Desulfobacula toluolica Tol2: one gene and its partners. The protein of the gene in region 3 interacts with the protein of the main gene of each other region in a pairwise test. Links are inferred from orthologs where the notes say so. Each region holds a gene or a part of one and is shown on either strand. Other genes may lie near its edges.

What was found.
Region 1: the proteins of groL (region 3) and TOL2_RS09215 interact in binary tests that used the Escherichia coli proteins (3 or more experiments, as listed by UniProt). The link is inferred for Desulfobacula toluolica Tol2 from one-to-one orthologs.
Region 2: the proteins of groL (region 3) and grpE interact in binary tests that used the Escherichia coli proteins (3 or more experiments, as listed by UniProt). The link is inferred for Desulfobacula toluolica Tol2 from one-to-one orthologs.

What each region holds. Positions count from the first base shown.
Region 1 is NC_018645.1:2,006,791-2,014,871, forward strand. What follows is about bases 2,188-5,026. They hold TOL2_RS09215 (ABC transporter ATP-binding protein), read left to right. Parts: upstream 2,188-3,133; coding sequence 3,134-3,919; downstream 3,920-5,026. Other genes in these bases: TOL2_RS09210 (iron-sulfur cluster assembly scaffold protein), read right to left, coding at 2,200-2,598; TOL2_RS09220 (MlaE family lipid ABC transporter permease subunit), read left to right, coding at 3,929-4,702; mlaD (outer membrane lipid asymmetry maintenance protein MlaD), read left to right, coding at 4,720-5,026. In the rest of the region: TOL2_RS09195 (4Fe-4S binding protein), read right to left, coding at 1-747; TOL2_RS09200 (ATP-binding protein), read right to left, coding at 744-1,598; TOL2_RS09205 (response regulator), read right to left, coding at 1,604-2,002; more of mlaD, read left to right, coding at 5,027-5,157; TOL2_RS09230 (STAS domain-containing protein), read left to right, coding at 5,165-5,512; TOL2_RS09235 (MlaC/ttg2D family ABC transporter substrate-binding protein), read left to right, coding at 5,541-6,140; TOL2_RS09240 (HIT family protein), read right to left, coding at 6,162-6,515; TOL2_RS09245 (PAS domain S-box protein), read right to left, coding at 6,575-7,576; TOL2_RS09250 (TIGR01777 family oxidoreductase), read left to right, coding at 7,831-8,081. UniProt on the Escherichia coli protein: Part of the ABC transporter complex MlaFEDB, which is involved in a phospholipid transport pathway that maintains lipid asymmetry in the outer membrane by retrograde trafficking of phospholipids from the outer membrane to the inner membrane.
Region 2 is NC_018645.1:427,062-435,200, reverse strand. Bases 5,243-8,139 are described here. They hold grpE (nucleotide exchange factor GrpE), read left to right. Parts: upstream 5,243-6,336; coding sequence 6,337-6,942; downstream 6,943-8,139. Other genes in these bases: dnaK (molecular chaperone DnaK), read left to right, coding at 6,964-8,139; istB (IS21-like element helper ATPase IstB), read left to right, coding at 5,243-5,792. Outside these bases: TOL2_RS01975 (class I SAM-dependent methyltransferase), read left to right, coding at 300-950; TOL2_RS01970 (cation diffusion facilitator family transporter), read right to left, coding at 1,103-1,990; TOL2_RS01965 (hypothetical protein), read right to left, coding at 2,011-2,376; TOL2_RS01960 (hypothetical protein), read left to right, coding at 2,739-3,296; TOL2_RS25345 (hypothetical protein), read left to right, coding at 3,400-3,597; istA (IS21 family transposase), read left to right, coding at 3,590-5,065; more of istB, read left to right, coding at 5,058-5,242. UniProt on the Escherichia coli protein: Participates actively in the response to hyperosmotic and heat shock by preventing the aggregation of stress-denatured proteins, in association with DnaK and GrpE. It is the nucleotide exchange factor for DnaK and may function as a thermosensor.
Region 3 is NC_018645.1:1,584,026-1,592,205, forward strand. What follows is about bases 3,582-6,519. They hold groL (chaperonin GroEL), read left to right. Parts: upstream 3,582-4,193; coding sequence 4,194-5,846; downstream 5,847-6,519. Other genes in these bases: TOL2_RS07265 (FmdB family zinc ribbon protein), read left to right, coding at 3,582-3,750; groES (co-chaperone GroES), read left to right, coding at 3,858-4,145; tolQ (protein TolQ), read left to right, coding at 6,099-6,519. Also shown: TOL2_RS07245 (DUF721 domain-containing protein), read right to left, coding at 1-294; FtsH protease activity modulator HflK, read left to right, coding at 520-1,608; protease modulator HflC, read left to right, coding at 1,612-2,553; TOL2_RS24065 (30S ribosomal protein bS22), read right to left, coding at 2,615-2,734; TOL2_RS07260 (hypothetical protein), read left to right, coding at 2,837-3,367; more of TOL2_RS07265, read left to right, coding at 3,463-3,581; more of tolQ, read left to right, coding at 6,520-6,809; protein TolR, read left to right, coding at 6,809-7,225; TOL2_RS07290 (cell envelope integrity protein TolA), read left to right, coding at 7,235-8,180.

The DNA of each region.
Region 1 (8,081 bases), 420 kb from region 3 along the record:
GTCAAATGATATTTTGCCCACAACAGCAATGTTAGTCTCTTTGGCAAGATCTTCAATTCTTTTAGTTTGATCCGGATTCAGATCATATTTATTGATGCAGACCATGGCAGGTATGTTAAAATGTTTGGACAGTTGCCCGACCCTTTCCATGTCATGGAAACCTGAAACCGTTGGCTCGGCAATGATCAGTATGGCGGTTGCCTGGCTGATGGAGGCAATGACAGGACACCCGATGCCCGGAGGCCCGTCCGTTAAAATCAGATCAAGCTTGTTTTTTTCTGCGATTTTTTTTGCTTCCTGCCGGACAAGGGCAACCAGCTTTCCTGAATTTTCCTGGGCAATGCCAAGTCTTGCATGAACCATGGGACCAAAACGTGTGTCTGAAATATGCCATTGTCCGCAAATGACTTCTGGAAAATCAATGGCCTGTTCAGGGCAAAGGTCAACGCAAACTCCGCAGCCTTCGCATTCAATTGAATCAATTTCAAAGGTATCCTTGACCGCATCAAACCTGCACACCTCAAGACACCTGCCGCACTGTGTGCATTTGTCCTGATCGATCACTGCTTCATGGCCGCCTTTGAAATCTTCAGTTTTTTTAAAATCAGGACTTAATATCAGGTGAAGGTCTGCTGCATCAACATCAGCATCGCACAGAACCATGTTTTGTGCCAAAGAGGCAAAAGCTGATGTGATGCTTGTTTTTCCCGTACCGCCTTTTCCGCTTAAAATAACCAGCTCTTTCATTTGCTTTGTCCTCCTTTTTCAACCAATTGCACTATCTTCTCGAACAAGGCCTGAAATTTTTCTTTATACTCCGGCAGTTCGTCAACAACCATTTGACCTTTGGAATAGATCTGTGCAATTTTTTTATCAAAAGGAATTTCCATGAGTATGGGCAGGTTCTCCTTTTCTGCATATATTTTTACATCATCATTTCCCAAACCTGCCCGGTTGATGACAAGTCCGTGGGGGATACCAAGAATTTTAACCGTTTCAACGGCAAGCTTTAAGTCATGAAGACCAAAGGGTGTCGGTTCGGTTACCAGAAGGACAAAATCAGCTTTGTTCATTGCTGCAATTACCGGGCATGAGGTTCCGGGAGGCGCATCAATAAGGGTAACAAAGTCTGGGTCAGTATAGGATCTTACTTTTTTGATAATGGGCGGAGCCATGACCTGTCCGACATCCATGCGGCCGTGGATAAAAGAAATGCCTCTTGCTGATCCATGCTCAATTTCACCCAGAATCCGGTCTTTTTCAACAATTGCATTTTCAGGGCAGATCTCAAAACATCCGCCGCATGAATGGCACAGGTTGTCAAAGGTGAGGACATCTTTTTTTAAAACAGCAATGGCACCATATCTGCACATGTCCATGCATTTTTTACAAAAGGTGCATTTTTCAAGATCAATTTCAGGTATGGGAGCAATTACCGGTTCTTTTTTTTTCATGACAGGATTGAGAAAAAGATGTGCATTGGGTTCTTCAACATCGCAGTCAAGAAGTTGTACTTTATGTTCAATAGAAAGCGCAAGATTGGTTGATACGGTTGTTTTACCGGTTCCTCCCTTGCCGCTTGCAATACTGATAATCATCAGATTTATTCTCCTTTTGATTTGCTTGTACGGCTTGCAATTTGAGCAATGAGGTTCAGGTGATCCAAAAGCTTTTGGACATGTTCCTTATCCGGAACCAAAGGGAACTGCATCAGAACGCCTAATCCTTCATAGGCTTCATGAAACTCATCATGGGCCAGTTCGCTTAATACCACACAGTTCATCATGGCATTTTTAAAGAGGACTTTTTCGATCAGCTCTCTGCCTGTCATATCAGGCAGTTGTTCCTCCGTGATGAACAGGTCGATCTTTTTTTCTGTGAGTCTGGAAAGGGCTTCTTGTCCCTTGTCAGTCCATTCGGTTGTTATCTTATTGTCCGAAAAGGCTGTTTCAAGTTTTTCAAAGGCGTTTTTTTCCCGGCTTACCAACAGTATATGAATCATATATATTTTATCTCCCTTGATTTTTTTTGGTTCGGCTTTTATGAATTTGCAAGCCATGTGCCATGAAGGATGATAAAATGACTGATGGTTGATAAATGAATTATTTTAGTGGGTTGGAATGTTTTTGAGCTACTGGTTTGTTTTGGAAATAAAAAAAAATAGTCGCAGTTACGCGACTATTTGAATCGTTTTTTATATCAGGTTTTATCCTTTTTTAAGTCGGCCAGTGCAAGGTATAGCGCTCCCACTGCAAGCTCTGCGCAATGGAAGTGATCTTCAGGAAGGGTTTCTAAAAAATTGTCCACTTGTTCAGGTGAAATCTGCCATGCAGATTCAATTGTTTTGCCCTGGACAAATTTGGCAACCGTATTACAGCAGGCCGCTGTATTTATACAACCCTGAATATAAAAAGAGACGGATTCAATAATATCGTTTTTACAGATTAAGAAGAATTCTACGGTATCACCACAGTCTCCTGTTCTTTTTCCATATCCGTCAGGATTGGCAACTCTTTCAATCCTGTCTGTCCTTAATGCCATTTCTATATATTTTAAAGAGTGGTGGTTTAAAAAATTTGTATCATATTGACTCATCATTGCTAATTCCATTTTAAAAAAGATAAAAAACAGGTGTTATCCGCCCGGATTTCAATTATTGAAGCTTAGTATGTTTTGTGGAATCCGAATAACATCTGCTTCTAAATTAAGTCTTTAATTTAGTCAAATGTTTTTTTGTTTTTTTCATTAAAGATATAGCAAAGAGTATGCCAAATCCAGTACAGGGTTTCTGAATAATAATAACCGAATGGTTTTGGTTGTTTATGAAACACGATCGGAATAATAATTAATGGTGTTATTTTAAAATGTTGCGCAAATGCGACTTTTTATCGGGGAAAAGGATCTGTTTAAACCATCTTGACTTAAGGAGTAAGTTTAAATAAAGATATAAATTTTGATATGAAATAATGTCTGATGTTGTCATTAATCCTGAATTATCGTTGACACGGTGATTACGGTAAGTTACTTAATCAAGCTTTATTGGAATCAAATCTATTTCATTTTTTTGTTGTGGCAGGTCAGTCTGCTATGGCATTTATTAAAATTCATAAACAGATAAGTGATAAATCAATATATGATCAAAGTAGAAAATCTTGTAAAAAAATATGGTGGTATCACCGCTTTAAACCATATTAATTATCATTTTGAAAAAGGGAAAGTCACTGTCATTCTCGGGAGCAGCGGATCAGGGAAAAGCACCCTTTTAAGGCAGCTCACTGGGTTGGAAAAACCCGATTCAGGGTCTGTCTTTTTTGATGGTATGGATTTGACAACTTTGGGTAAAAAAAAAATATATGAAATCAGGAAAAAAATGGGCATGCTGTTTCAGGGATCAGCCCTTTTTAATTACCTGAATGTTTTTGAAAATATAGCATTTCCATTGCGTGAACATACAAAAATTGCCGATAATATTATCAAAATAATCGTGAACATGAAGCTGGAAATGGTTGGATTAAGGGGAGCGCAGAACCTTATGCCCTCCCAGTTGTCCGGAGGGATGACGAAACGGGCCGGGCTTGCCCGTGCCATTGTAATGGATCCCAAAATAATTTTTTATGATGAGCCCACATCCGGCCTTGATCCCATTTCAACAGGGGTGATTGATAAGCTGATAAAGGATCTTAATCAAACTTTGGATATTACAACCATTGTGGTTTCTCATGATATTGAGTCCTGTTTCAGGATTGCCGATAATATTATTATTCTTTTTCAAGGGGACATTATTGCACAAGGAACCGTGGAAGAGATAAAAAACAGTGAGGATTTAAGGGTGAAGCAATTTATCAATGGGGAGCCTGAAGGGCCTATCCCTTTTACCCGTGCGGATAAGGATTATCTGGATGAAATTTTGTTTGATTAAAGGAAAAATGTGAACTTGGAGATTGCAGCATTACTGGGACGTTTTACTTTAAATCGTCTTCAGATCTTTGGCAGGAGCGGGATTTTTTTGTTTGTGTCCATTTTTCAGGCATTTATTCCGCCGTTCCGGATATCCCGCCTGATCAAAGAAATTGAATTTATCGGATCAAAATCATTTTTGATCGTTTTTATTACAGCTCTTTTTACCGGTATGGTCCTGGGCATTCAGGGATATTATTCATTAAACCAGTTCGGATCAGAAGCCGCCCTTGGTATACTGGTTGCCCTTTCAATCATCAGGGAACTGGGGCCTGTGTTTTGTGCATTGATGGTGACAGGCAGGGCAGGATCTGCCATTGCCGCAGAAATCGGTATCATGAAAATTACGGATCAGTTTCCAGCTCTTGAGATGATGGCTGTTGATCCTTTGAAATATGTAATCAGTCCTAAGGTTCTTGCCGGGATTATCTGCCTGCCGCTTTTAACCGCTTTTTTTGACCTGGTCGGTATTGCCGGCGGATACCTTGTCGGAGTTAAACTGTTAGGGGTCAGCGAAGGCGCTTACCTGGGCAAGATGGTTACAGCCATAACATTTACGGATATTCACGGGGGAATTCTCAAGTCTTTGTGTTTCGGCCTTTTGATCACCTGGATATCTACTTTTATGGGTTTTGCGGCTGAACCAACCACGGAAGGCGTGAGTCGCGCAACCACCAACACAGTTGTTTTGACATCACTTTCAATTCTAGTTATGGATTATATCTTGACATCTTTACTACTATAGGATTTAACGTATTCATCATGTATGGACGGAAAACAGAAATTTCAGTGGGTATCTTTATGATGGTGGGCATTGCCTGTCTTGTATATTTATCCGTTAATCTGGGCAATGTTGATCTTTTCGGGTCTGACTCTTTTATGATTGACGCAAGATTTGGTTCCATAGAAGGCCTTGAGGTCAGTGCATCAGTTGAGATTGCCGGGGTGTCGGTGGGAAAAGTAAAAAGAATTACCCTTGAAGAAAATGAAGCCCTTGTACAAATGGAAATTAAAAACGGGACGAAAATCACGGATGATACAATTGCTTCCATTCGTACAAAAGGAGTTATAGGAGACAAGTTTGTCAAATTATCCCCGGGAGGATCTGATGATCTGTTGGGAGATAAAGATTCTTTGATGGATACTGAGTCTGCCATCAGCCTGGAAGAATTGGTCAGCAAATATATTTTTAAAAAGTAGCCAGACCGTGAATCTTAAAATTAACAGTGAAGAAAAAAATAACATCGGTGTCATTATCGTTGAGGGTGAAATTGACATGTTTACCTCTCCTGGTTTGCGTAATAAACTTTTGCCTTACTTTAAAGAAAAAATTAAAGGAATTATTGTCGATCTTTCAGGTGTTTTGTTCATGGACAGTTCCGGTATTGCAACACTTGTTGAGGGACTTCAATGGAGCAAGAAAAATAATAAGGATTTTATCTTGACAGGGTTGGGGAAAAATGTGCTGAATTCACTTTCCCTGACAAAACTGGATAATGTGTTTAACATAAAAAAAGATTTTGATGATGCATATAAAATTTTGTGTAAACGTTAAAAAGTTTTTTTGTTTTGGGAGGATTTAGATGAAACGATTTGGGCTGGTTGTTCTTGTTTTATTTGCTGTATGTGTCTTTATTCCGGTAAATAATGCAGTTGCATCTTCTGTTCAGGATCAGTTGAAAACCACCATTGATAATGTTATGCAAATATTGAGTGATCCGTCTCTTACTGGAGAAGAATCTACTGCAAAAAGAAGAGCATCCCTTCGAAAAGTTATCCATGAACGATTTTCTTTTGCTAAAATGTCACAATTGAGTCTTGCCAGACACTGGAATCAGAGAAGCGATGAGGAAAAAAAAGCCTTTATTGAACTGTTTGGGCAACTCCTTGAGGATACCTATGTTGCCAAAATAGAAGCCTATACCAGTGAAAAAGTGATCTATGTAAAAGAGTTTGTAAAAAAGAATAAAGCACAAGTGTCTACCAAAGTTGTTTCGGACACAGTTGAAATTCCCATTGATTATCGAATGTATCAAGCAAAGGATGGTTCCTGGATGGTCTATGACATGGTGATCGAAGGCGTAAGTCTGGTGGGAAATTATCGCTCCCAGTTTGATCAGATCCTGCGGAAAAATTCCTATGAGAAGCTGGTGGAAGAACTCAAAGAAAAAATGGGCAGTTGATGTTTTTTTCGATTTTTAGAATCAGTAGTTCATTTTGTCAGGAATAACACCACGGACTCCTCCTCTGGGATTTGGTGTATCATTGGTTCTTCTGGGAATAAGATGTATATGGGTGTGAAATATTGTCTGACCTGCGGTTTTACCGCAATTGACGCCAATATTAAAGCCGTTAACCGTTGTATCTGTTTTAAGGATCTTTTCTTTCAGTATTTCAATTAATTTATGGGAATCGCAAAGTTCCTGCCTGGTCATTTTAAAATAATCAAGACAATGTCGTTTGGGAATGACAAGCATATGGCCCCGGCTTACGGGTGACCGGTCCCTGATGGCAAAAACCGTTTTATTTTCAACAAGTATGTTTAATTGTTCTGTCATGCAAAATACACAATGTTTTTTTGTTGTTGTGTTGTTTTCTGATAAAACAGGTGAGCAGTTCATTTGATTCCCGATGATTTATTGATATCAAAAATATTTCCTTTTGTGTATTTTTTTGTTTCATAACGTGTGATATGGGTCAGTTTCTTTGTAATAGCCCCGAGTCGTTCCGCCTGGGATAACATGGCATTGACAAAGAGTCTGTTTGGATCATCATTTTTGATGTTTAATTTGAGAAGTTCCAGGTTCCCGATAATAATCTGCAAAGGCTGAGTCATTTCATTGCAGATTCCGCCAGCTGTTTCTATGGCGGCAAATACTTTTTCAGTTGTTTTTAAATCTGTAATGTCGTTGGCAAAGACACAAATTCTGTCCACTTGATTTGATTTGTTAAAAACCGGGTACAGCGTAACTTCATAATGTCTTTTGCGATGCTCTTTTTGATAAATGATGGGATTGTGAGTCTCAGTGACTTCATCCATAAGCAATTTGAGTTTTGAAAAATCAGGTTCATTGAAAAAAGCATTAAGATTTTTACCAATCATCTCCTGGGGACTGTTGTTAAACAGCAACGCTCCAGGTGTATTCAGGTTGATAATATTGCCTTCTATATCGGAGAGGTAAACCAGGCTTTTTGTGGCATTAATCATTGCCCTTATGGTACTCTCGCTTTTTTTCAGGATGTCTTGAGCCCGATTTTTTTCGGTGATGTCATGGACAATGGAATACAAGACCTTTTGATTATTAAATTCAACAGGTCCACTGTAAACTTCAACATCTCGGATCTCACCATTTTTTAACCGATGGTGAAAATTGAAATAACTGCGCTTTTCAAGTTTGCTGTTTTCCATTTCCTGTTTTAGTTCTTGTTCAGACAGGGTGTTGATTTTTGATATATTCATGCCTATCAGCTCTTTTTTTGAATACTGATAAAATTTAAGCGCCGCAGGATTGGCATCAATAATTGACCCGGATTCAGGGTCTATGATCAACATGATTGCATGGGAGTTTTTAAACAGGCTTTCACAAATGACATTTTTTTTTTGTCGGTCTGATGACATCTTTACCCGCCTTGAGAGTTTTATGTTCAATTTTTTTTTATCTGGATATAGCATAAAGAAAAAATCAATAAAAGGCCCATGCATATTTTATTTTACAGTTGTTAAGTGAAAAAGTGTGGTTATTTTTTCAACTTAACCTTTCAAAGATAAATAGCTTGATCACAAAAACGGACATTGGCTCACTAAATGTGACGGTTGACCGATATTTTTATCAAGCACAACATAACACACAATATAATAATGGATTAATTGTTATGAAAAAAATATTAATTACAGGTGCTTCCGGGTTTATCGGCAAAAGAGTTGCCCGGCTTTTTCTGTCAAAGGGATATTTTGTAACCGGTTTAGGTACATCTAAAGCCCATCTGTTTTCAAGAAAATCTCAAAGATTTGAACACAGGTTTGAATGGGTCAGTGCTGATACGACCATTGAAGGAAAATGGCAGGATCATGTTGCAGGATCGGATATTATTATTAATTTGGCCGGTCGAAATATTTTTCGGTA
Region 2 (8,139 bases), 1.2 Mb from region 3 along the record:
AAATCATTATCAATAGTGTATGATGCGTGATTGTATTCAAGCAAAGGGGCATTCCTTGTTGGAATCATTTTTTTTTAGTTTATCTTCGCTACCCTTGTTTTTGTCCAAGCATTGAATGTTCAGGGAATCAGAAGACGTTTTTCAAGGCAATTCGATAACCAGGTTTCGTTGATGCTGTAAGGTTTTAATTTTTTTTAAATAGCGGCCCTGGCAGATCAAGCTGCCACAACAAAGATTGAAAGTAGCTGTTTGGATTTTTAAAAACTTTCATATAAAAAACTGCTTTAATCAGGAGAGATATGTCTTCACTTCGTATCCGTTATCAAACTATTGAGTTTAAAGATGTCGATATTCATGTTCGTACGTTACGAGACACACTCCAATATCTTGATGTTAATGGTGTTGCTGAAAAATTAGGCATATCATCGGCTACATGGCCCTTATTTGGGGTTATCTGGCCTTCAGGAAAGGTGCTTGCACATCACATGATTGATTATGAGGTTGATGGAAAACAAATTTTAGAAGTCGGCTGCGGTATTGGGTTGGCAAGTTTGGTACTCAACCATCGCCTCGCAGATATTACCTCTACAGACTATCATCCTGACGCTGAACCTTTTCTGATGGAAAACGTTAAGCTCAACAAAGGTAAAAAAATACCGTTCGTTCGTATGGGATGGTGCGACAACAACATTAATTTGGGCAAATTTGATCTCATAATTGGAAGTGATTTGTTGTATGAACCGGATCATGCAGAGCTGTTGTCCAGTTTTATTGATCATCATGCAAATAATCATTGTGAAGTAATAATCGTTGATCCGGGACGCGGTAAACATGCTCGTTTCAGCAAAAAAATGGTGAGTCTTGGCTACTCTCATACGCAAAGCAAACCAGTCCATACGGACTATCTGGCCCGACCGTTCAAAGGACAAATTCTAAGCTATTCACGTTAGTGAAGGACTCTTTTGCAAATTCATATTACAGCAACCTTTTGTACAAGCCCAATAAATAGATTTTGTGAAAAGCTCCGACTTCTTGCCCCTGAACTCAGGAACAAGGGGATCAACCGCCCATAGGGAATATTTTTTTTACAGGCTATATGAATTTATTCCGGTTCAGATAAATTTATTTCAGGTTCCAGGTGAACCATTACATCAATGATTTTGGGATTTTTTTGAATAAGGGTATGTTTTACCTCTTCAGATATATCGTGACCCTGGATAACAGACAAATGCCCGTCAACTTCCAGGTGAAGATCAATATAAATATAATTGGCAATCTTGCGGGTTCTCAATTTATGGACGCCTTTAACATTGCGTATGGTTTTTATTGTTTTTTTCAGTTCAATAACTTTTTGCTTTGAAATGCCGGTGTCCAAAAGATCATTAATATTGGTGAAAAAAATCTCAAGGCCTACTTTAATAATAAATGCTGATACAATGATTGCACCGATCTGGTCTAGAAATCCCAATCTTGGATCTATTAAAGAAGCCAAAATTGCTACAAGGACGGGGATGGAGGAAAACGCATCGCTTCTATGATGCCAGGCATTGGCTTTAAGGGAGGATGAATTGATTTTAATGCCAACTTTATATGTCACCTTGAAAAGTATTTCTTTCACAAAAATGGAAATCAACGGACCAATAGTGACGATCCAGTTCAACTGAGCCTGCTTCCTTTCCAATAAAGATACTATACCATTATATCCAATTGTACAGGCAACCAAAATAAGGATAAATCCAATAATAATGGTAATAAAAGATTCTATTTTCTGATGCCCATAGGGATGGTCATCATCCGGCGGTGCAGTCCAGTATTTTACACCGAACAAAATGACCAGGTCAGAGGATGTGTCTGAAAAGCTGTGCAGGGCATCTGCAACAACTGCCTGGCTGTTACCCAGAAAACCAATTAAAAACTTGATGACGGAGAGTATTATATTTGCCACAAGGCCTATCAAGGTAATATTTTGAATTTGATTTTTTTTGTTCATTTTATTTGATTGCAATTTTTTTATTCTTTTAACAGCTTAATTTTTACGATTTGTCCTTTTTTATTAATATATGCTATACCTTTTGCCAAGGTCCGCTGCGATTCAGAACTAACGATTTCTACGCCCTCTTCATAAAGAATAATTGACAAAAACTCTTCTTTTTTTGAGTCTGACTTGGTTTTTAAAATATTAGTATTCGATGTAGTTACTTTTTTGTTGCTACCGCTCATTTTGGATGGTGTTTCACTCATTTCATAACGTGCTTTGTTTCTTTCCGAAATTAGCTCAGAAACCTTTGAATAATTGTTTTCTTCTTTTTCATTTTGACAAGCTGAAATTCCAAAACAAAAAATTAACAATGCATACAAAAAAAATCTTGATTTCATTTTATCTCCTCTGAACAAATCTTTTCCTTTAACTGTGAGATAAGATTCAATATCATCATTCTATAACAATCATAAAAAAAAATTATTACCCTCATTTTCTATGATGTTCATATTATTATCCTTTGGTAAAGAATTAAATTTCCCAAATGTCCTTTAATCAATATCAGTAATTGTCAGGCCCGACCTGAAAATGTTCTTGGTGTCCCGGTTTCAAGATGTGTTTTCTTCGTTTAATTTTCTTCTCCTAAAAATTAAAAATTTAATTCTTATCTTCTTCATTTTTCTTCCTTCCGTAAGAGCATCTTCTTCCCGTAAAATTTGCTTTCATAAGCAGCGAATTTTATGTTGGAGGCGATGTGTAGATGATGCGTATTCTGAAGAAAAGATGCCAAAATTGCAGAACATTGTTTGTGCCTGACTCCAGAAATTACAAATCTCAACAATATTGTTTTAAACCTGAATGTCGTAAGGCCAGTAAGAAAGCAAGTCAGGAAAAATGGCTGAGCAAATCCGAAAATCAGGATTATTTTCGATGTCCGGAAAACGTTGAACGGGTCCAAAAATGGAGGGAAAATCATCCGGGGTACTCCAAACGACCAAAGCAACCACATGCGTTACAAGATCTCTTACCGATCCAACCTACTGAAAACAAAAGCAATATCATCGATTTTGAGTTACAAGATCTCTTACAGGGACAACCAACTGTTTTAATAGGATTAATTGCTCATTTTACCGGAACAACGTTACAAGATGACATAGCATCTTTTCTCCTTCGTATGAAAAAATACGGGCAGGACATTTTATGTTCACAACCCCAAATAGAAGGAGATTCAAATGATTGCAAAATCCCCGATTTTAAAGTCCCGGATACGGAAGGTACCCAAAAGTTTCAGCTGGGTCGATCATCGCCTGGTACGTGAAAAATACATTGACCGATGTACGCACGTCCAATCGGTTCTGTACCTATTCCTGGTATGTGTGGCCGACAGTAAAGGCCTGAGTTTTTATGGAGACAAAGCCATTATGAGCAGGTTAGCCATGGATCAAGCTGATTTGCATGGAGCACGGTTCGGTTTGATCCGGCATGGTCTGATAGCCTGGCAAAAACCTATCTATCAGGTCCTTGGTCTTGACCCAGTCCCGAAAAAGACAAGGCGATGCAAATCCATGATGCGACTTTCGGATATATTGAAAGTGGCAGCGGAGGGCACCCATGATTGATTACGAGACCTATGTTCAAATCAGAAATTATTTTACCCGGGACGGTTTGACCTACAGCCAGATCTCAAATTCACTCGACCTGGACCCAAGGACCGTTGCAAGATGGGCCAACCAGAAAAGGTATCAGCCCCGGAAATCAAGCCCGAGGAAAAGCAAATTGGACCCGTTTAAAAACACCATCTTACAAATGCTTGAAAAGCATCCTTACAGTTCCCGGCAGGTCTTTCAACGGATAACCGAAGACGGGTTTGCCGGCGGGATCACCATTGTTGAAGATTATGTCAGAAAAGTACGGCCTCCCAAAACCAAGGCCTATTTAAAATTGTACTTTGCCCCGGGTGAATGTGCCCAGGTAGACTGGGGATCTTACGGCACGGTCCGGGTGGGTTCAACGACCAGGCGATTGAGTCTTTTTGTAATGGTAATGTGCCACAGCCGAATGATGTATGTTGAATTTACGGTATCGCAAACCATGGAGCACTTTTTGGGATGTCACCAGAACGCATTTGAATTTTTTGGTAAGGTGCCTGAAAAAGTGATGGTGGACAATCTTAAATCCGCCGTTTTAAAAAGGATCGTTGGCAAAGCACCTGTATTTAATCCCAGGTATCTTGATTTTGCGGATTATCATGGCTTTACCATTATTCCCTGCAATGTGCGAAAGGGCAATGAAAAAGGCCGAGTGGAAAATGCAGTGGGATATGTCAAAAAGAATCTGCTCAACGGCCTTGAAATCTCTGATTTTAAAATCATGGAACCGCTTTGCAAAAAGTGGCTTGATACGGTTGCCAATGTCAGGTGCCACAGGGAGACCGGTAAAAAACCCTGTGACATGTATGCCGAAGAACGGCCCCATCTTCATTCACTGCCTGCTGAGCCCTATGATATCGGCGTGATCAGGCAGGTCCGGGCTTCAAAACAGTATCGGGTGACCATTGACACCAATTATTACACCGTGCCTGCCCAGTTAGCCGGTGTGGCATTGACAGCAAAACTGTACCCGGACCGTATTTGTTTTTACCACGACAATAAACTGGTGGGCCGCCATGTCAGGAGCTATGATCGCAGAAAGGATGTTGAAGATCCGGATCACTCAAAAATCCTTTTGAACCAAAGAAAGAAGGCCAAAGACCAAGTCATATATATGCGATTCTTAAGCCTGTCTGACAAAGCCCAGGAATATTTTAAGCAGTTGCAGAACAGGCGTCTGAATGCCTCTCATCATGTCCGGCAAATCGTTGCCTTAAGTGAAATCTACTCCAGAGAGCAGGTTGCCATGGCCATTGAAGATGCGTTCTCATTTTCTGCATTTTCCTGCGAGTATATCGCCAATCTCCTTGAACAACGTTCCCGACCCTCCAGGGAACCCGGAGCCCTTTACCTCACCCATAAAAGTGATTTGTTGGATCTGACAATCCAGGCCCCTGACATTGACATTTATACCGCCATAGGAGACCAAGATGCCTGATTTAGAAAAGTATCTGTCCCACCTGAAATTACCCTATCTCCGGGATAATTATGAATCCGTTGCAACCATGGCAGCACAGAAACAGTGGACCCACATAAAATATTTATCTGAACTTGTCAAACAGGAATCAAGGCTGCGCCGGGACAAAACAAGACAGCGCCGAATCCGCATGGCAAAGTTCCCGGTGATCAAAACATTGGATCAGTTCAACTGGTCATGGCCCCGGAAAATAAACCAGCCCCAGGTCCAGAATCTGTTCCGTCTTAAATTTATTGAACAAAAAAACAATATCGTTTTCATCGGCCCGGTGGGTGTCGGCAAAACCCATATTGCAACGGCTTTAGGATATCAAGCATGCTTGAAAAGCCATACGGTTCTATTTGCTTCAGCTATAGATGTCGTGAATAATCTGGTGGCAGCCCAGCAGGCCGGTCAATTGAAACAGGAACTGAAAAAATACCTCAAACCAGCCCTGCTCATCATGGACGAATTAGGTTATTTGCCCATCGACAAAATCGGTGCAGACCTTTTGTTCCAGATTATCAGTCAGCGTTATGAACAAGGTGCCATGATCATCACTACAAACAGGGTGTTCAAGGACTGGCCCCAGATCTTCAATAATGACATGACACTGACATCAGCACTTCTGGATCGGCTCCTTCACCACACAGAGCCTGTCGTTATTGAAGGCAAAAGTTATAGAATGAGAGACGTGACAGAAGAATAAACCGGAAAGACCGGTCGGCAAAGTCATCGCTGCCCGGTCTTTTATCCAGCTACATTTTTAAACCGGGAGATTTATGACATTTTCACGCCGCCGCTGACAGTAATTGAGCAGCAAGTAATATACCAAAAAAAATAGTTGTTCAAAATAGTTGTCCAATTGATATTTTTAATTCTTACAATCCAACTCAAAGAATATAGCACGAAGAATTAGGCTTGAAAAAAAAATCAAAAGCAACTATATATAAGCGTCCGGCTGTGCAGGCCGGGTTTGGATAATTCTGATCGGTCGCCTCGTAACAGAAGGCCATGAACCTCGTCAGGTCCGGAAGGAAGCAGCGATAAGTGATCTCTTCTGTGTCGTGGATCGATCCCGGTCACGCAATTTTCCTTTAACCCTTCTGCCAGCCGGATCTTTTCTTTTAAACCCCATTTTTTTTATATCTTGACATGTTTTTAAACAGACTTATTTTTCTGCCATAATTTAATAGATAATTTTTTAGTAAAGCAATCTTTATGATAAGGAATATTTGGAGCAGGAGAAAAAATTGGCAAACGAAAAAAAAAAAAAAATAGAAACCGAAAATGAGGATTCTCCCAAAAACGAGGCTGAAAAAGCTAAGACCAAAGACGATTCCGATAAACCAGCAAAAAAAGATACATCTGAAAAGGAAGGTATCAATGAACTCAAAGAACAGCTTTTATTTGAAAAGGACCGTGTGTTGAGGCTTTCTGCTGAATTTGAGAATTATAAAAAAAGAAAACAGCGGGAATTAGATGAATTTAAAAAATTTGCCAACGAAACGGTCTTTAGACAATTTTTAACTGTTGTGGATAACCTTGAAAGAGCAATTCTTTCAGCAGAAGAAGTTTCAGAAGATGACGGCTTGCTTGAAGGAGTCAAACTGACATACAAGGATATTATCAAATTGTTTGAAACCTTTAATGTTAAGCCGGTAGAGGCTGAAAACAAACCGTTTGATCCAAATTTTCACCAGGCCGTCAATCAAGAAAGTACAGATGAAGTTCCTGAAAACACTGTTATAACGGTACTTCAAAAAGGGTATCTTCTTCACGACAGGTTAATCAGGCCTGCTATGGTTGTTGTCTCAAAAAAAACTGAAAAAAAAACTGAAAAAACAAAAGAAAATTAAAGATATCTCGGAGGGTATATTATGGGTAAAATAATCGGAATAGATTTAGGAACAACCAATTCCTGTGTAGCAGTTATGGAAGCGGGCGGTGAAGCAAAAATAATCACAAATGCAGAAGGTGGAAGAACAACACCATCTATTGTTGCGGTGTCTGAAAGTGGTGAACGAATTGTTGGCCAGGCAGCAAAACGACAGGCTGTCACCAACCCTGAAAACACAGTATTTGGTGTAAAAAGATTGATTGGAAGAAAATTCAATTCAAAAGAAATTCAAACGGACATCCCTAATCTTCCTTATAAAATTGAAGCCGCTTCCAATGGCGACACCCGAATCAATTTAAGAGGGAAACAACACAGTCCTGCTGAAATCTCATCCTTTATATTGGCCAATATTAAAAAGACGGCTGAAGACTATTTGGGAGAAGCAGTCACAGAAGCGGTTATCACCGTACCCGCTTATTTTAATGACAGCCAGAGGCAGGCTACAAAAGATGCAGGAAAAATCGCCGGGCTTGAAGTAAAGAGAATTATTAATGAACCAACAGCCGCCTCATTAGCTTATGGTCTGGACAAAAAAGGCGAAGAAAAAATTGCCGTATTTGATTTGGGCGGCGGTACATTTGATGTTTCAGTCTTAGAGATCGGTGACGGAGTGTTTGAAGTAAAATCAACATCCGGGGATACCCATTTAGGCGGGGAAGATTTTGACCTGAGAATCATTGATTATATTGCCGATGAATTTAAAAAAGAGCAGGGAATTAATCTGAGGACTGATAAAATGGCACTTCAGCGTCTTAAAGAAGCGGCTGAAAAAGCAAAGATGGAATTGTCAACATCAACTGAAACCAGCATTAACCTGCCGTTTATCACGGCAGACGCCTCAGGCCCGAAACATCTTGACGTAAAACTTAGCAGGGCAAAACTTGAATCCCTGGTAGCCGATCTTTTGGATAAACTTGAAAAACCTTGCCGGATTGCTTTAAAAGAAGCCAACCTGGGATCAGGTGGCGTTGATGAGGTGGTTCTGGTCGGTGGTATGACCCGTATGCCGGCAGTGCAGGAAAGGGTTGAGAAAATTTTTGGACAAAAACCCCATAAGGGTGTAAATCCCGACGAAGTCGTTGCCATGGGTGCTGCAGTGCAGGCGGGTGTTCTTCAAGGGGATGTGAATGATGTCCTTTTACTTGATGTTACGCCG
Region 3 (8,180 bases):
TTTATGGTCAAGTTGTTTATTTATATTTAAGATCATTTCTTTTTCAAGGAATTTAAGCTGATGAATCCATGATGAGCTTGATACATTGACGATGAGTATTCCATCTTTAAAAGCATCGGGTTTGGCATTCATTGCAATGGGTTTTCCGACAGCAAGATCCCAGATGTCCCATATCCTTGTCATTTGGGTATCCATCGCAGGTCTGTATTTGCCAAGCGCGGAAGTTAAGATGTCTTTGATGTGAATCAATTCGCTGTTTTTGTTTTTTTTGTTCAATTGAGTGTGTTTATACAATTGAGTGTTCCTTATCTTTAAGGATGATTTTTTTTGGCATATTCATACCATATTAATAGACCGGAATATACCCCAAATATATTTGGGGTTGGATGCTTGCCCGAAATCCTTCTCAATGACCTGTTTCAAATAAATATTGCCTTTTGGGCTTGATAAATATAAATATGGTTATATTTTGCGTTCATACTATGAGTTTTTATAAAAATAATTTACAGGATAATGTTTATGAATTGGGATTGGGAAAAATTAAGGGAAAATCAGCAGAAGTTCGAACACAAGAGAGAAGGCGGCGGGCCAAGTATGCCAAGGCCGCCCCAGATGGATGAGCTTTTGAACAGGTTTAAAAGCTTTAAATTTCCGGGGGTTTTTCTTGTTGTGATTGTTATTGCGGCTTTATTTTTCGGTTCATCCACGTTTTTTACCATTGAAACAGATGAAGTCGGTGTTATTCAGCGATTTGGAAAATATGACAGAATCGCTCAACCGGGCTTGAATTTTAAATTTCCTTCGGGTATTGAAAAAGTCACCAAGGTAAAGGTGAAAAGAGTCTATAAGGAAGAGTTCGGTTTTCAAGCGGTCAAAGGTTCCGGCAATTACAGACTCGCAAGCAGTTCTTCTCAGGAAACGCCTTTGATGTTGACCGGGGATCTTAATGTGGCAGTGGTTCCCTGGATTGTGCAATACAGGATTTCAAATCCCAGGGATTATCTGTTCAAGGTTAAAGATGTCAGGGCTATTTTAAGGGACATGTCGGAAGCCACCATGAGAACAGTTGTGGGGGACAGGAGTATCAATGAGGTCATCAGCAAACGAGAAGAGATTGCTCTGGCTGCCAAGGATATTCTTCAAAAAGAGATGGATCAGGCCCAGTCCGGTATTAATATTGTAACAATTGAAATGAAAAAAACAAATGTTCCGGAACCTGTTCAGGCTTCTTTTAATGAGGTTAATCAGGCCATTCAGGAAAAAGAGCAGACGATTTATAAAGCAAGGGAAGAGTACAACAAGGCTGTTCCTTTAGCCCGTGGTGAAGCCAAAAGGGTGATTAAGGATGCTGAAGGGTATGCCATTGACCGGATTAACCGTGCCCAGGGGGATGCCACCAAATTTTCAGCAATCTACCAGGCCTATGCAAAAGCCAAGGATGTGACAAAAAAACGACTGTATCTGGAATCCATGCTGGAAATTTTCCCCAATCTTGGGACAAAGTATATTATTGACTCTGAACAAAAAAATATGCTGCCTTTTTTAAATATGGGTGGTGGTCAATCTGCGGCAGTTCCTCAAAATAGATTCCTTAATAAAAGTGAGTAAAAAATGAATAGTATTATAAAACCGTTGTTTTTGATTGTCGTTGCTGTTGCTGTTTTATTAACTTACAGTTCTGCCTACATTGTTGATGAAACCGAACAGGTTGTTATAACCCAGTTTGGTCGAGTTGTGGGGCAGCCTATTACCGAGCCTGGCTTGAAATTCAAGCTGCCGTTTTTTCAAATTGCCAATTTTTTTCCAAATAATCTGTTAACCTGGGATGGTGACCCAGGTCAGGTGCCCACAAAAGATAAAACCTATATATGGGTGGATACCTTTGCGCGATGGAAAATTGTTGACCCTGTCAAGTATTTTCAGACCGTTAACAATGAATTGGCAGCGATTGAGCGTCTGGATGATATCATTGATCCGGCCATGAGAAACCTTGTGACATCCTATCCTCTTGTTGAAAGTGTTCGAAATACGGATCGACCCATGGATACATTTGAATCGGTTGTTGATGAGAACAGAAAAAGGGTTCAATATAAAATTAACCTGGGCCGCGATGAGATTACAAAAAGAATCGTAAAACAGGCTGGTGAAAAACTGGTACAGTTCGGTATTGAGCTTGTGGATGTAAAAATAAAAAGAATCAACTATATTGAAAATGTTCGGCAGGCTGTTTATAACAGGATGATTGCCGAAAGAAATCAAATCGCTGAAAAATACCGGGCAGAGGGTATGGGTGAGGCAAGCAATATACGGGGTGAAAAAGAAAAAGAACTCCAGGTGATCAAATCCCAGGCATATAAAGATGCTCAGAAGATTAAGGGTGATGCTGATGCAACTGCCACAAAGATTTATGCGGATGCCTATGGTGCTGACCCGGATTTTTATGCATTTGTAAAGACAATGGAAGTCTATAAGAAGACCATGAAAAAAGACAGTACGCTGATTCTTTCAACGGATTCTGATTTTATGAAATACTTTAAGGGTATTGAACGGTAGGAAGAATATTCGAGTATTGAGTTGAATGGTTTGCAACTCAATACTCCGCAGATTACACCAGCTATTTTTTCTTTCTCTGGTGTCTGGTTTTGGCAAGGAGTTTTCTGTGTTTATGTTTCCTCATTTTTTTCCTTCTCTTTTTAATCACACTACCCAAAAAAATCACCTCCTTTGTATACATTTATATTATTTTTTTATTTTAAATTCGCTAAATAGTTACTATAGCATAATATTTATTTAAATGTCCATTTTTTATTTTGGTATAAAAAGGCACCGGATGCAAATGTTACGACACTTTAATCAAGAAGAACTTTTAAAGGTTGATGAAGCCGTAAAAGTATCGGAAGAATTGGTTAACAACTATTTTAAACTGTCTTCCGGCCAGTGGCTGAAAAACAGGTATGATATTAAGACAGCAAAAGACCTGGCTGTTCATGAGCATGTTGACGGTCCATTTGCCCAGGTTGTCAAGTATGAAGGACGCAAAAAAGATGTTCCTTTAGGGTCTTCTTCTTTCAGTTTTTATAAAGTGTGTCTTCAGGACAGCGCCATCCTTTCAATTGTTGAAAAAGCGGGCCTGCTATTGGAACCTTTTCTTTTGTATGTGTTAACCCATGAACTGGTTCATGTTGTCAGATTTTTAAAATTTCAACATCGGTATGAAAATAAAAATGAAGCTGATGTTACATTTGATGAAGAACGAAAAGTGCATCAGCTAACTTATATTATTTTAAACCAGGTATCTATTCCAGGTTTGAATCAAGTATTTGGATTTTATAAAGATTGGTTAATAATTTCGAGATCCGGCATATAGGTAAAAAATTTAGATACCCCTTCTTGACAAGGATAAATAACTTATTATTTTATCTTTGATTTTCCAAGACGACTAAAGAAAAACGGAGAAGTAAAATGCCAGTTTATGAATATCAATGTACAGAGTGCGGACAAATAGAAGAAGCACTTCAAAAAATTTCAGATTCCCCTCTTACCACTTGCCCTAATTGCAAGGGTAGTCTGAAAAAGCTGATTTCACAAAGTTCATTTCATCTTAAAGGATCGGGCTGGTACGTCACAGACTATGGCGGTGCTAAAACGGGAACAGAAACAAAATCTGATAAAAAAGCCGGTACTAAATCCAAAGAATCAAAAACTACTTCAAAAACAACTTCAAAAAAGACAATTGATTCCAAAAATTAATGTTCCAAAAATTAATATTCAAAAAATCAATGTTCAAAAAATTGAAGTTGAATAAAACAAACTATACGCATTAACACAACAAATACTATTTAAAGGAGAAAATGATCATGAGTTTGAGACCATTGAGTGACAGAATTCTTGTTGAACGTGTTGCAGAGGACGAAAAAACCAAGGGTGGTATTATTATTCCTGATACGGCAAAAGAAAAACCGGCAGAAGGCAAAATCGTTGCCACAGGTAATGGCCGCATGGGCGAAGACGGAAAACTTCTTCCAATGGATGTAAAGGTCGGGGATCGTGTTCTTTTCAGCAAATATGGTGGAACAGATGTGAAAATTGATGGTATTGATTATCTTATCCTTCGTCAGGATGATGTTCTCGGAGTAATTGAATAATTTAACGATATAAGAATAATTTAACGATATAAATGGAGATTATTGAAGATGGCAAAAGAAATTAAATATGATGCGAAGGCCCGTGAAGCAATGCTTAGGGGTGTTAAGGCTCTTGCAGATGCAGTTGTGGTTACTCTTGGACCTAAAGGACGAAATGTCGTTATTGAAAAATCCTGGGGCTCTCCCAATGTTACCAAAGATGGTGTAACTGTTGCAAAAGAGATTGATCTGGAAGATAAATTTGAGAACATGGGCGCTCAGATGGTAAAAGAAGTGTCCAGTAAAACTTCTGATATGGCCGGTGACGGTACTACTACTGCAACCGTTTTGGCCCGTGCAATCTATGAAAACGGCCAGAAGCTGGTTGTTGCAGGAAATAATCCCATGGGAATCAAAAGAGGGATTGATAAAGCGGTTTCTAAGATTGTCGAAAGTCTTGAAAAAATAGCAAAACCGACCAAAGATCAGAATGAAATTGCCCAAGTTGGAACCATTTCTGCAAATAATGATGCAACCATTGGTAATATTATTGCCGAAGCAATGGATAAAGTTGGTAAAGAAGGTGTTATCACCGTAGAAGAAGCCAAGTCAATGGATACCACTCTGGACGTTGTAGAAGGTATGCAGTTTGACCGCGGTTATCTGTCACCTTACTTTGTAACTGATTCAGAGAAAATGGTTGCAGCCCTTGATAATCCGTTTGTTTTAATCTGCGATAAAAAGATTTCTTCCATGAAAGACCTTCTTCCTATTCTTGAAGAAATTGCCAAAACTGGCAAACCTCTCATGATTGTTGCCGAAGATGTTGAAGGCGAAGCCCTTGCCACACTGGTTGTAAATAAACTTCGCGGCACCTTGAATGTTGCTGCAGTTAAAGCTCCGGGATTTGGCGACAGAAGAAAAGCCATGCTGGAAGATATTGCCGTATTAACCGGCGGACAGGTTGTTTCAGAAGACATTGGAATTAAACTTGAAAATGTAACCATTCAAGATCTGGGTCAGGCAAAAACCATTACGATTGATAAAGACAATACAATTATCGTTGATGGTGCAGGTTCCAGAGAATCGCTTGAAGGCCGTGTGAAAATGATTCGTGCCCAGGTTGAAGAAACCTCTTCTGACTATGACAGAGAAAAGCTTCAGGAAAGGCTTGCCAAACTTGTTGGCGGTGTTGCAGTGATTAATGTTGGTGCTGCCACTGAAACTGAAATGAAGGAAAAGAAAGCCAGAGTTGAAGATGCCCTTAATGCAACCCGTGCAGCGGTTGAAGAAGGTATCGTGCCTGGCGGTGGTGTTGCCCTTGTAAGATGTATTTCAGCTCTTGAAGAACTTAATCTTGAAGGCGAAGAACAACTGGGTGTGGATGTTATTGCACGCGCCATTGAAGAACCTCTTCGTAAAATTGCCGACAATGCAGGTGCTGAAGGCTCTGTTGTTATCAATAAAGTCAAAGAGGGCACAGGTGCCTTTGGTTACAATGCCTTGACAAATGTTTATGAAGATCTGATTGAAGCTGGTGTTATTGATCCTAAAAAAGTGGTTCGTTTTGCACTTCAGAATGCAGCCAGTGTTGCCTCTGTCATGCTGACCACGGAAGCCATGATCGCTGAAAAACCGGAAAAAAATGACGGCGGCGGAATGCCTGCTGGAATGCCCGGCGGCGGAATGGGCGGAATGGGCGGAATGGGCGGAATGATGTAATGTTTCGTTAAACAATACCATTCGTAATATTTGAATAAAGCCCTTGCTCATTTGATGTGCAGGGGCTTTGTTTTTTTTAACTATGCTATAAAAAAGGCAGTTCGTTTGGGTTTGAGGTGTTTTTGATTATAATTAAGAACTTGACATGAAATGCCGGCTCATATACTTAGTTTTATTAAAATTTATTTATTATCTTGCCACTGATTTGTTATGTTATCTCTATTGGGAAGGTAAATTTGTAAGAGAGGTTGTATGACCACGGAAACCGTTGGATTGTTTTACATGCTGAGCAATGCAGGCCCGGTTGTTAAATTTATCATGCTGCTGCTGCTGTTCTTTTCAATAACCTCATGGGCAATCATATTTATCAAATTCAGGTATGTAAGGAGTGCTTTTAAAGAATCTGCTGATTTTACAGATGTTTTCTGGCAGTGCCGAAATCTTTCAGATGCATTTTCAAAAGCCAAGGCATTGAGATCAAGTCCGGTCGCAAGAATTTTTATCACTGCATATATGGAGATGGCAAGATCTGACAGCAAAGATAATGAAAAAACACAGGTAAAGCGAACAGATAACTCCTATTTCCAAGCTGTCGGCAGCATAAAACGATCGTTAAACCGATCCATTGGCGTAGAAGTCAGACGTCTGGTTCAATTGGTACCGTTTTTGGCAACAGCTGGTAATACCGCCCCTTTTATCGGTCTTTTCGGTACGGTATGGGGGATCATGGATACCTTCCATGGCATTGGGTTAAGCGGGTCTGCAAGCCTTGCCGTAGTTGCTCCGGGCATATCGGAAGCATTGATCGCAACGGCAGCAGGTCTTGCCGTAGCAATACCTTCCGTTATTGCCTATAATTATTTTACGGACAGGATAAGGGTCTTGGATTCTGAGTTGCAGAGTTTTTCTTCAGATCTTTTAAATATAATGGAACGAGATATTCAAAAGCAAATGGAGGCATAATGCAGTCAGGCTCAGGTAATGATCAGTTCATGTCCGAGATCAATGTCACTCCTTTTGTGGATGTCATGCTTGTTTTGCTGATTATTTTCATGGTGACGGCTCCCATGATGGTCCAGGGGGTTGATGTGGATTTGCCCAAGGCAACCTCAAAACCATTAAACGGTAATGAAGAACGTTTGATTATTTCCATTGATGATGATTTAAAAGTGTTTATTAATGAACAGGTTGTCAGTGTTGAATTTTTGACCCGGAAGCTGGGGGCCATATTGGAAAATTTTGATAAAAAAAATGTTTATCTCAGGGCGGATAAAAAAGTGCCGTATGGAGTAGTTATCAATGTGATTTCAAAAATAAAACAAGCCGGTATTGACAGTCTCGGGATGATAACCCTTCCTGAAGATGAAAATGCATCCTGATTGACCAGTATGAGTCTCCCTATAAAAGTTAAAATCAGAAAAGACTCATTTCTTACTCCTGATCACGGCAGGAAAACAGGAATAGTTTTTTTTTCTATTTCAGTAGTTTTACACGGTTTGTTTTTTTGCGGTATGATTTTTTGTCAGGATATCAAATTATCCAAACCCCTGCCATCGGTTATTCAGATTGATCTGGTCTCTTTTTCACCGGAACCTGCTTTTGAAGAACCTGCTAAAAGTCAAGATTATTCAACAAAAAAAGGGGAAGCAATAAATAATGCTCCCATTATACAAAAAGCTCCTGTTATAAAAAAAAACCGGACAATTCCAAATTTTAAACCGGACATAAGTTTAAAAGCGAAACCAAAAAATTTGAAAGATTTGATCGCCCTGCAAGAGAAAAAAAGAAAAGAATCAGACAATAAAAAAGAGAACAAGCCGGTTGAAAAGAAGCCGGTTGAAAAGAAGCCGGTTGAAAAGAAGCCGGTTGAAAAGAAAAAGGCCAAAAAAGAAATTGATCCTGAAAAGGTATTGGAATCAGCAAGGAAACAATTGGAAAAAAAAGTTGAGGATCAGTCCCAGGCTAAGCTTGAACAAGCCCTGAGCCGTATTCAGAAAAAGGTGCAGGAGCAGGGCAAGGCAAATGAGGATCAAGGGAAGGGGGCATATGCCGGGTATGGAAAGAAGGGATATGAACCCATAGAGCTATATAAAATGGTTTTAGGTTCAAGAATAGAGCAGAACTGGGTGTTTAATGAGACCCTTGCCAGGATGAACCAGGGTCTTGAAGTCAGAATCCTGATCAAAGTATTAAAAAGCGGTGAAATACGGGATATTATTTATGAAACCAGGTCAGGAAATCGTTATCTTGATGAATCTGCAAAAAAAGCAATTAAAAAAGCAAATCCACTGCCGCAGTTGCCGGGTGGAAGGCATTCTTATGATGTTATTGTTA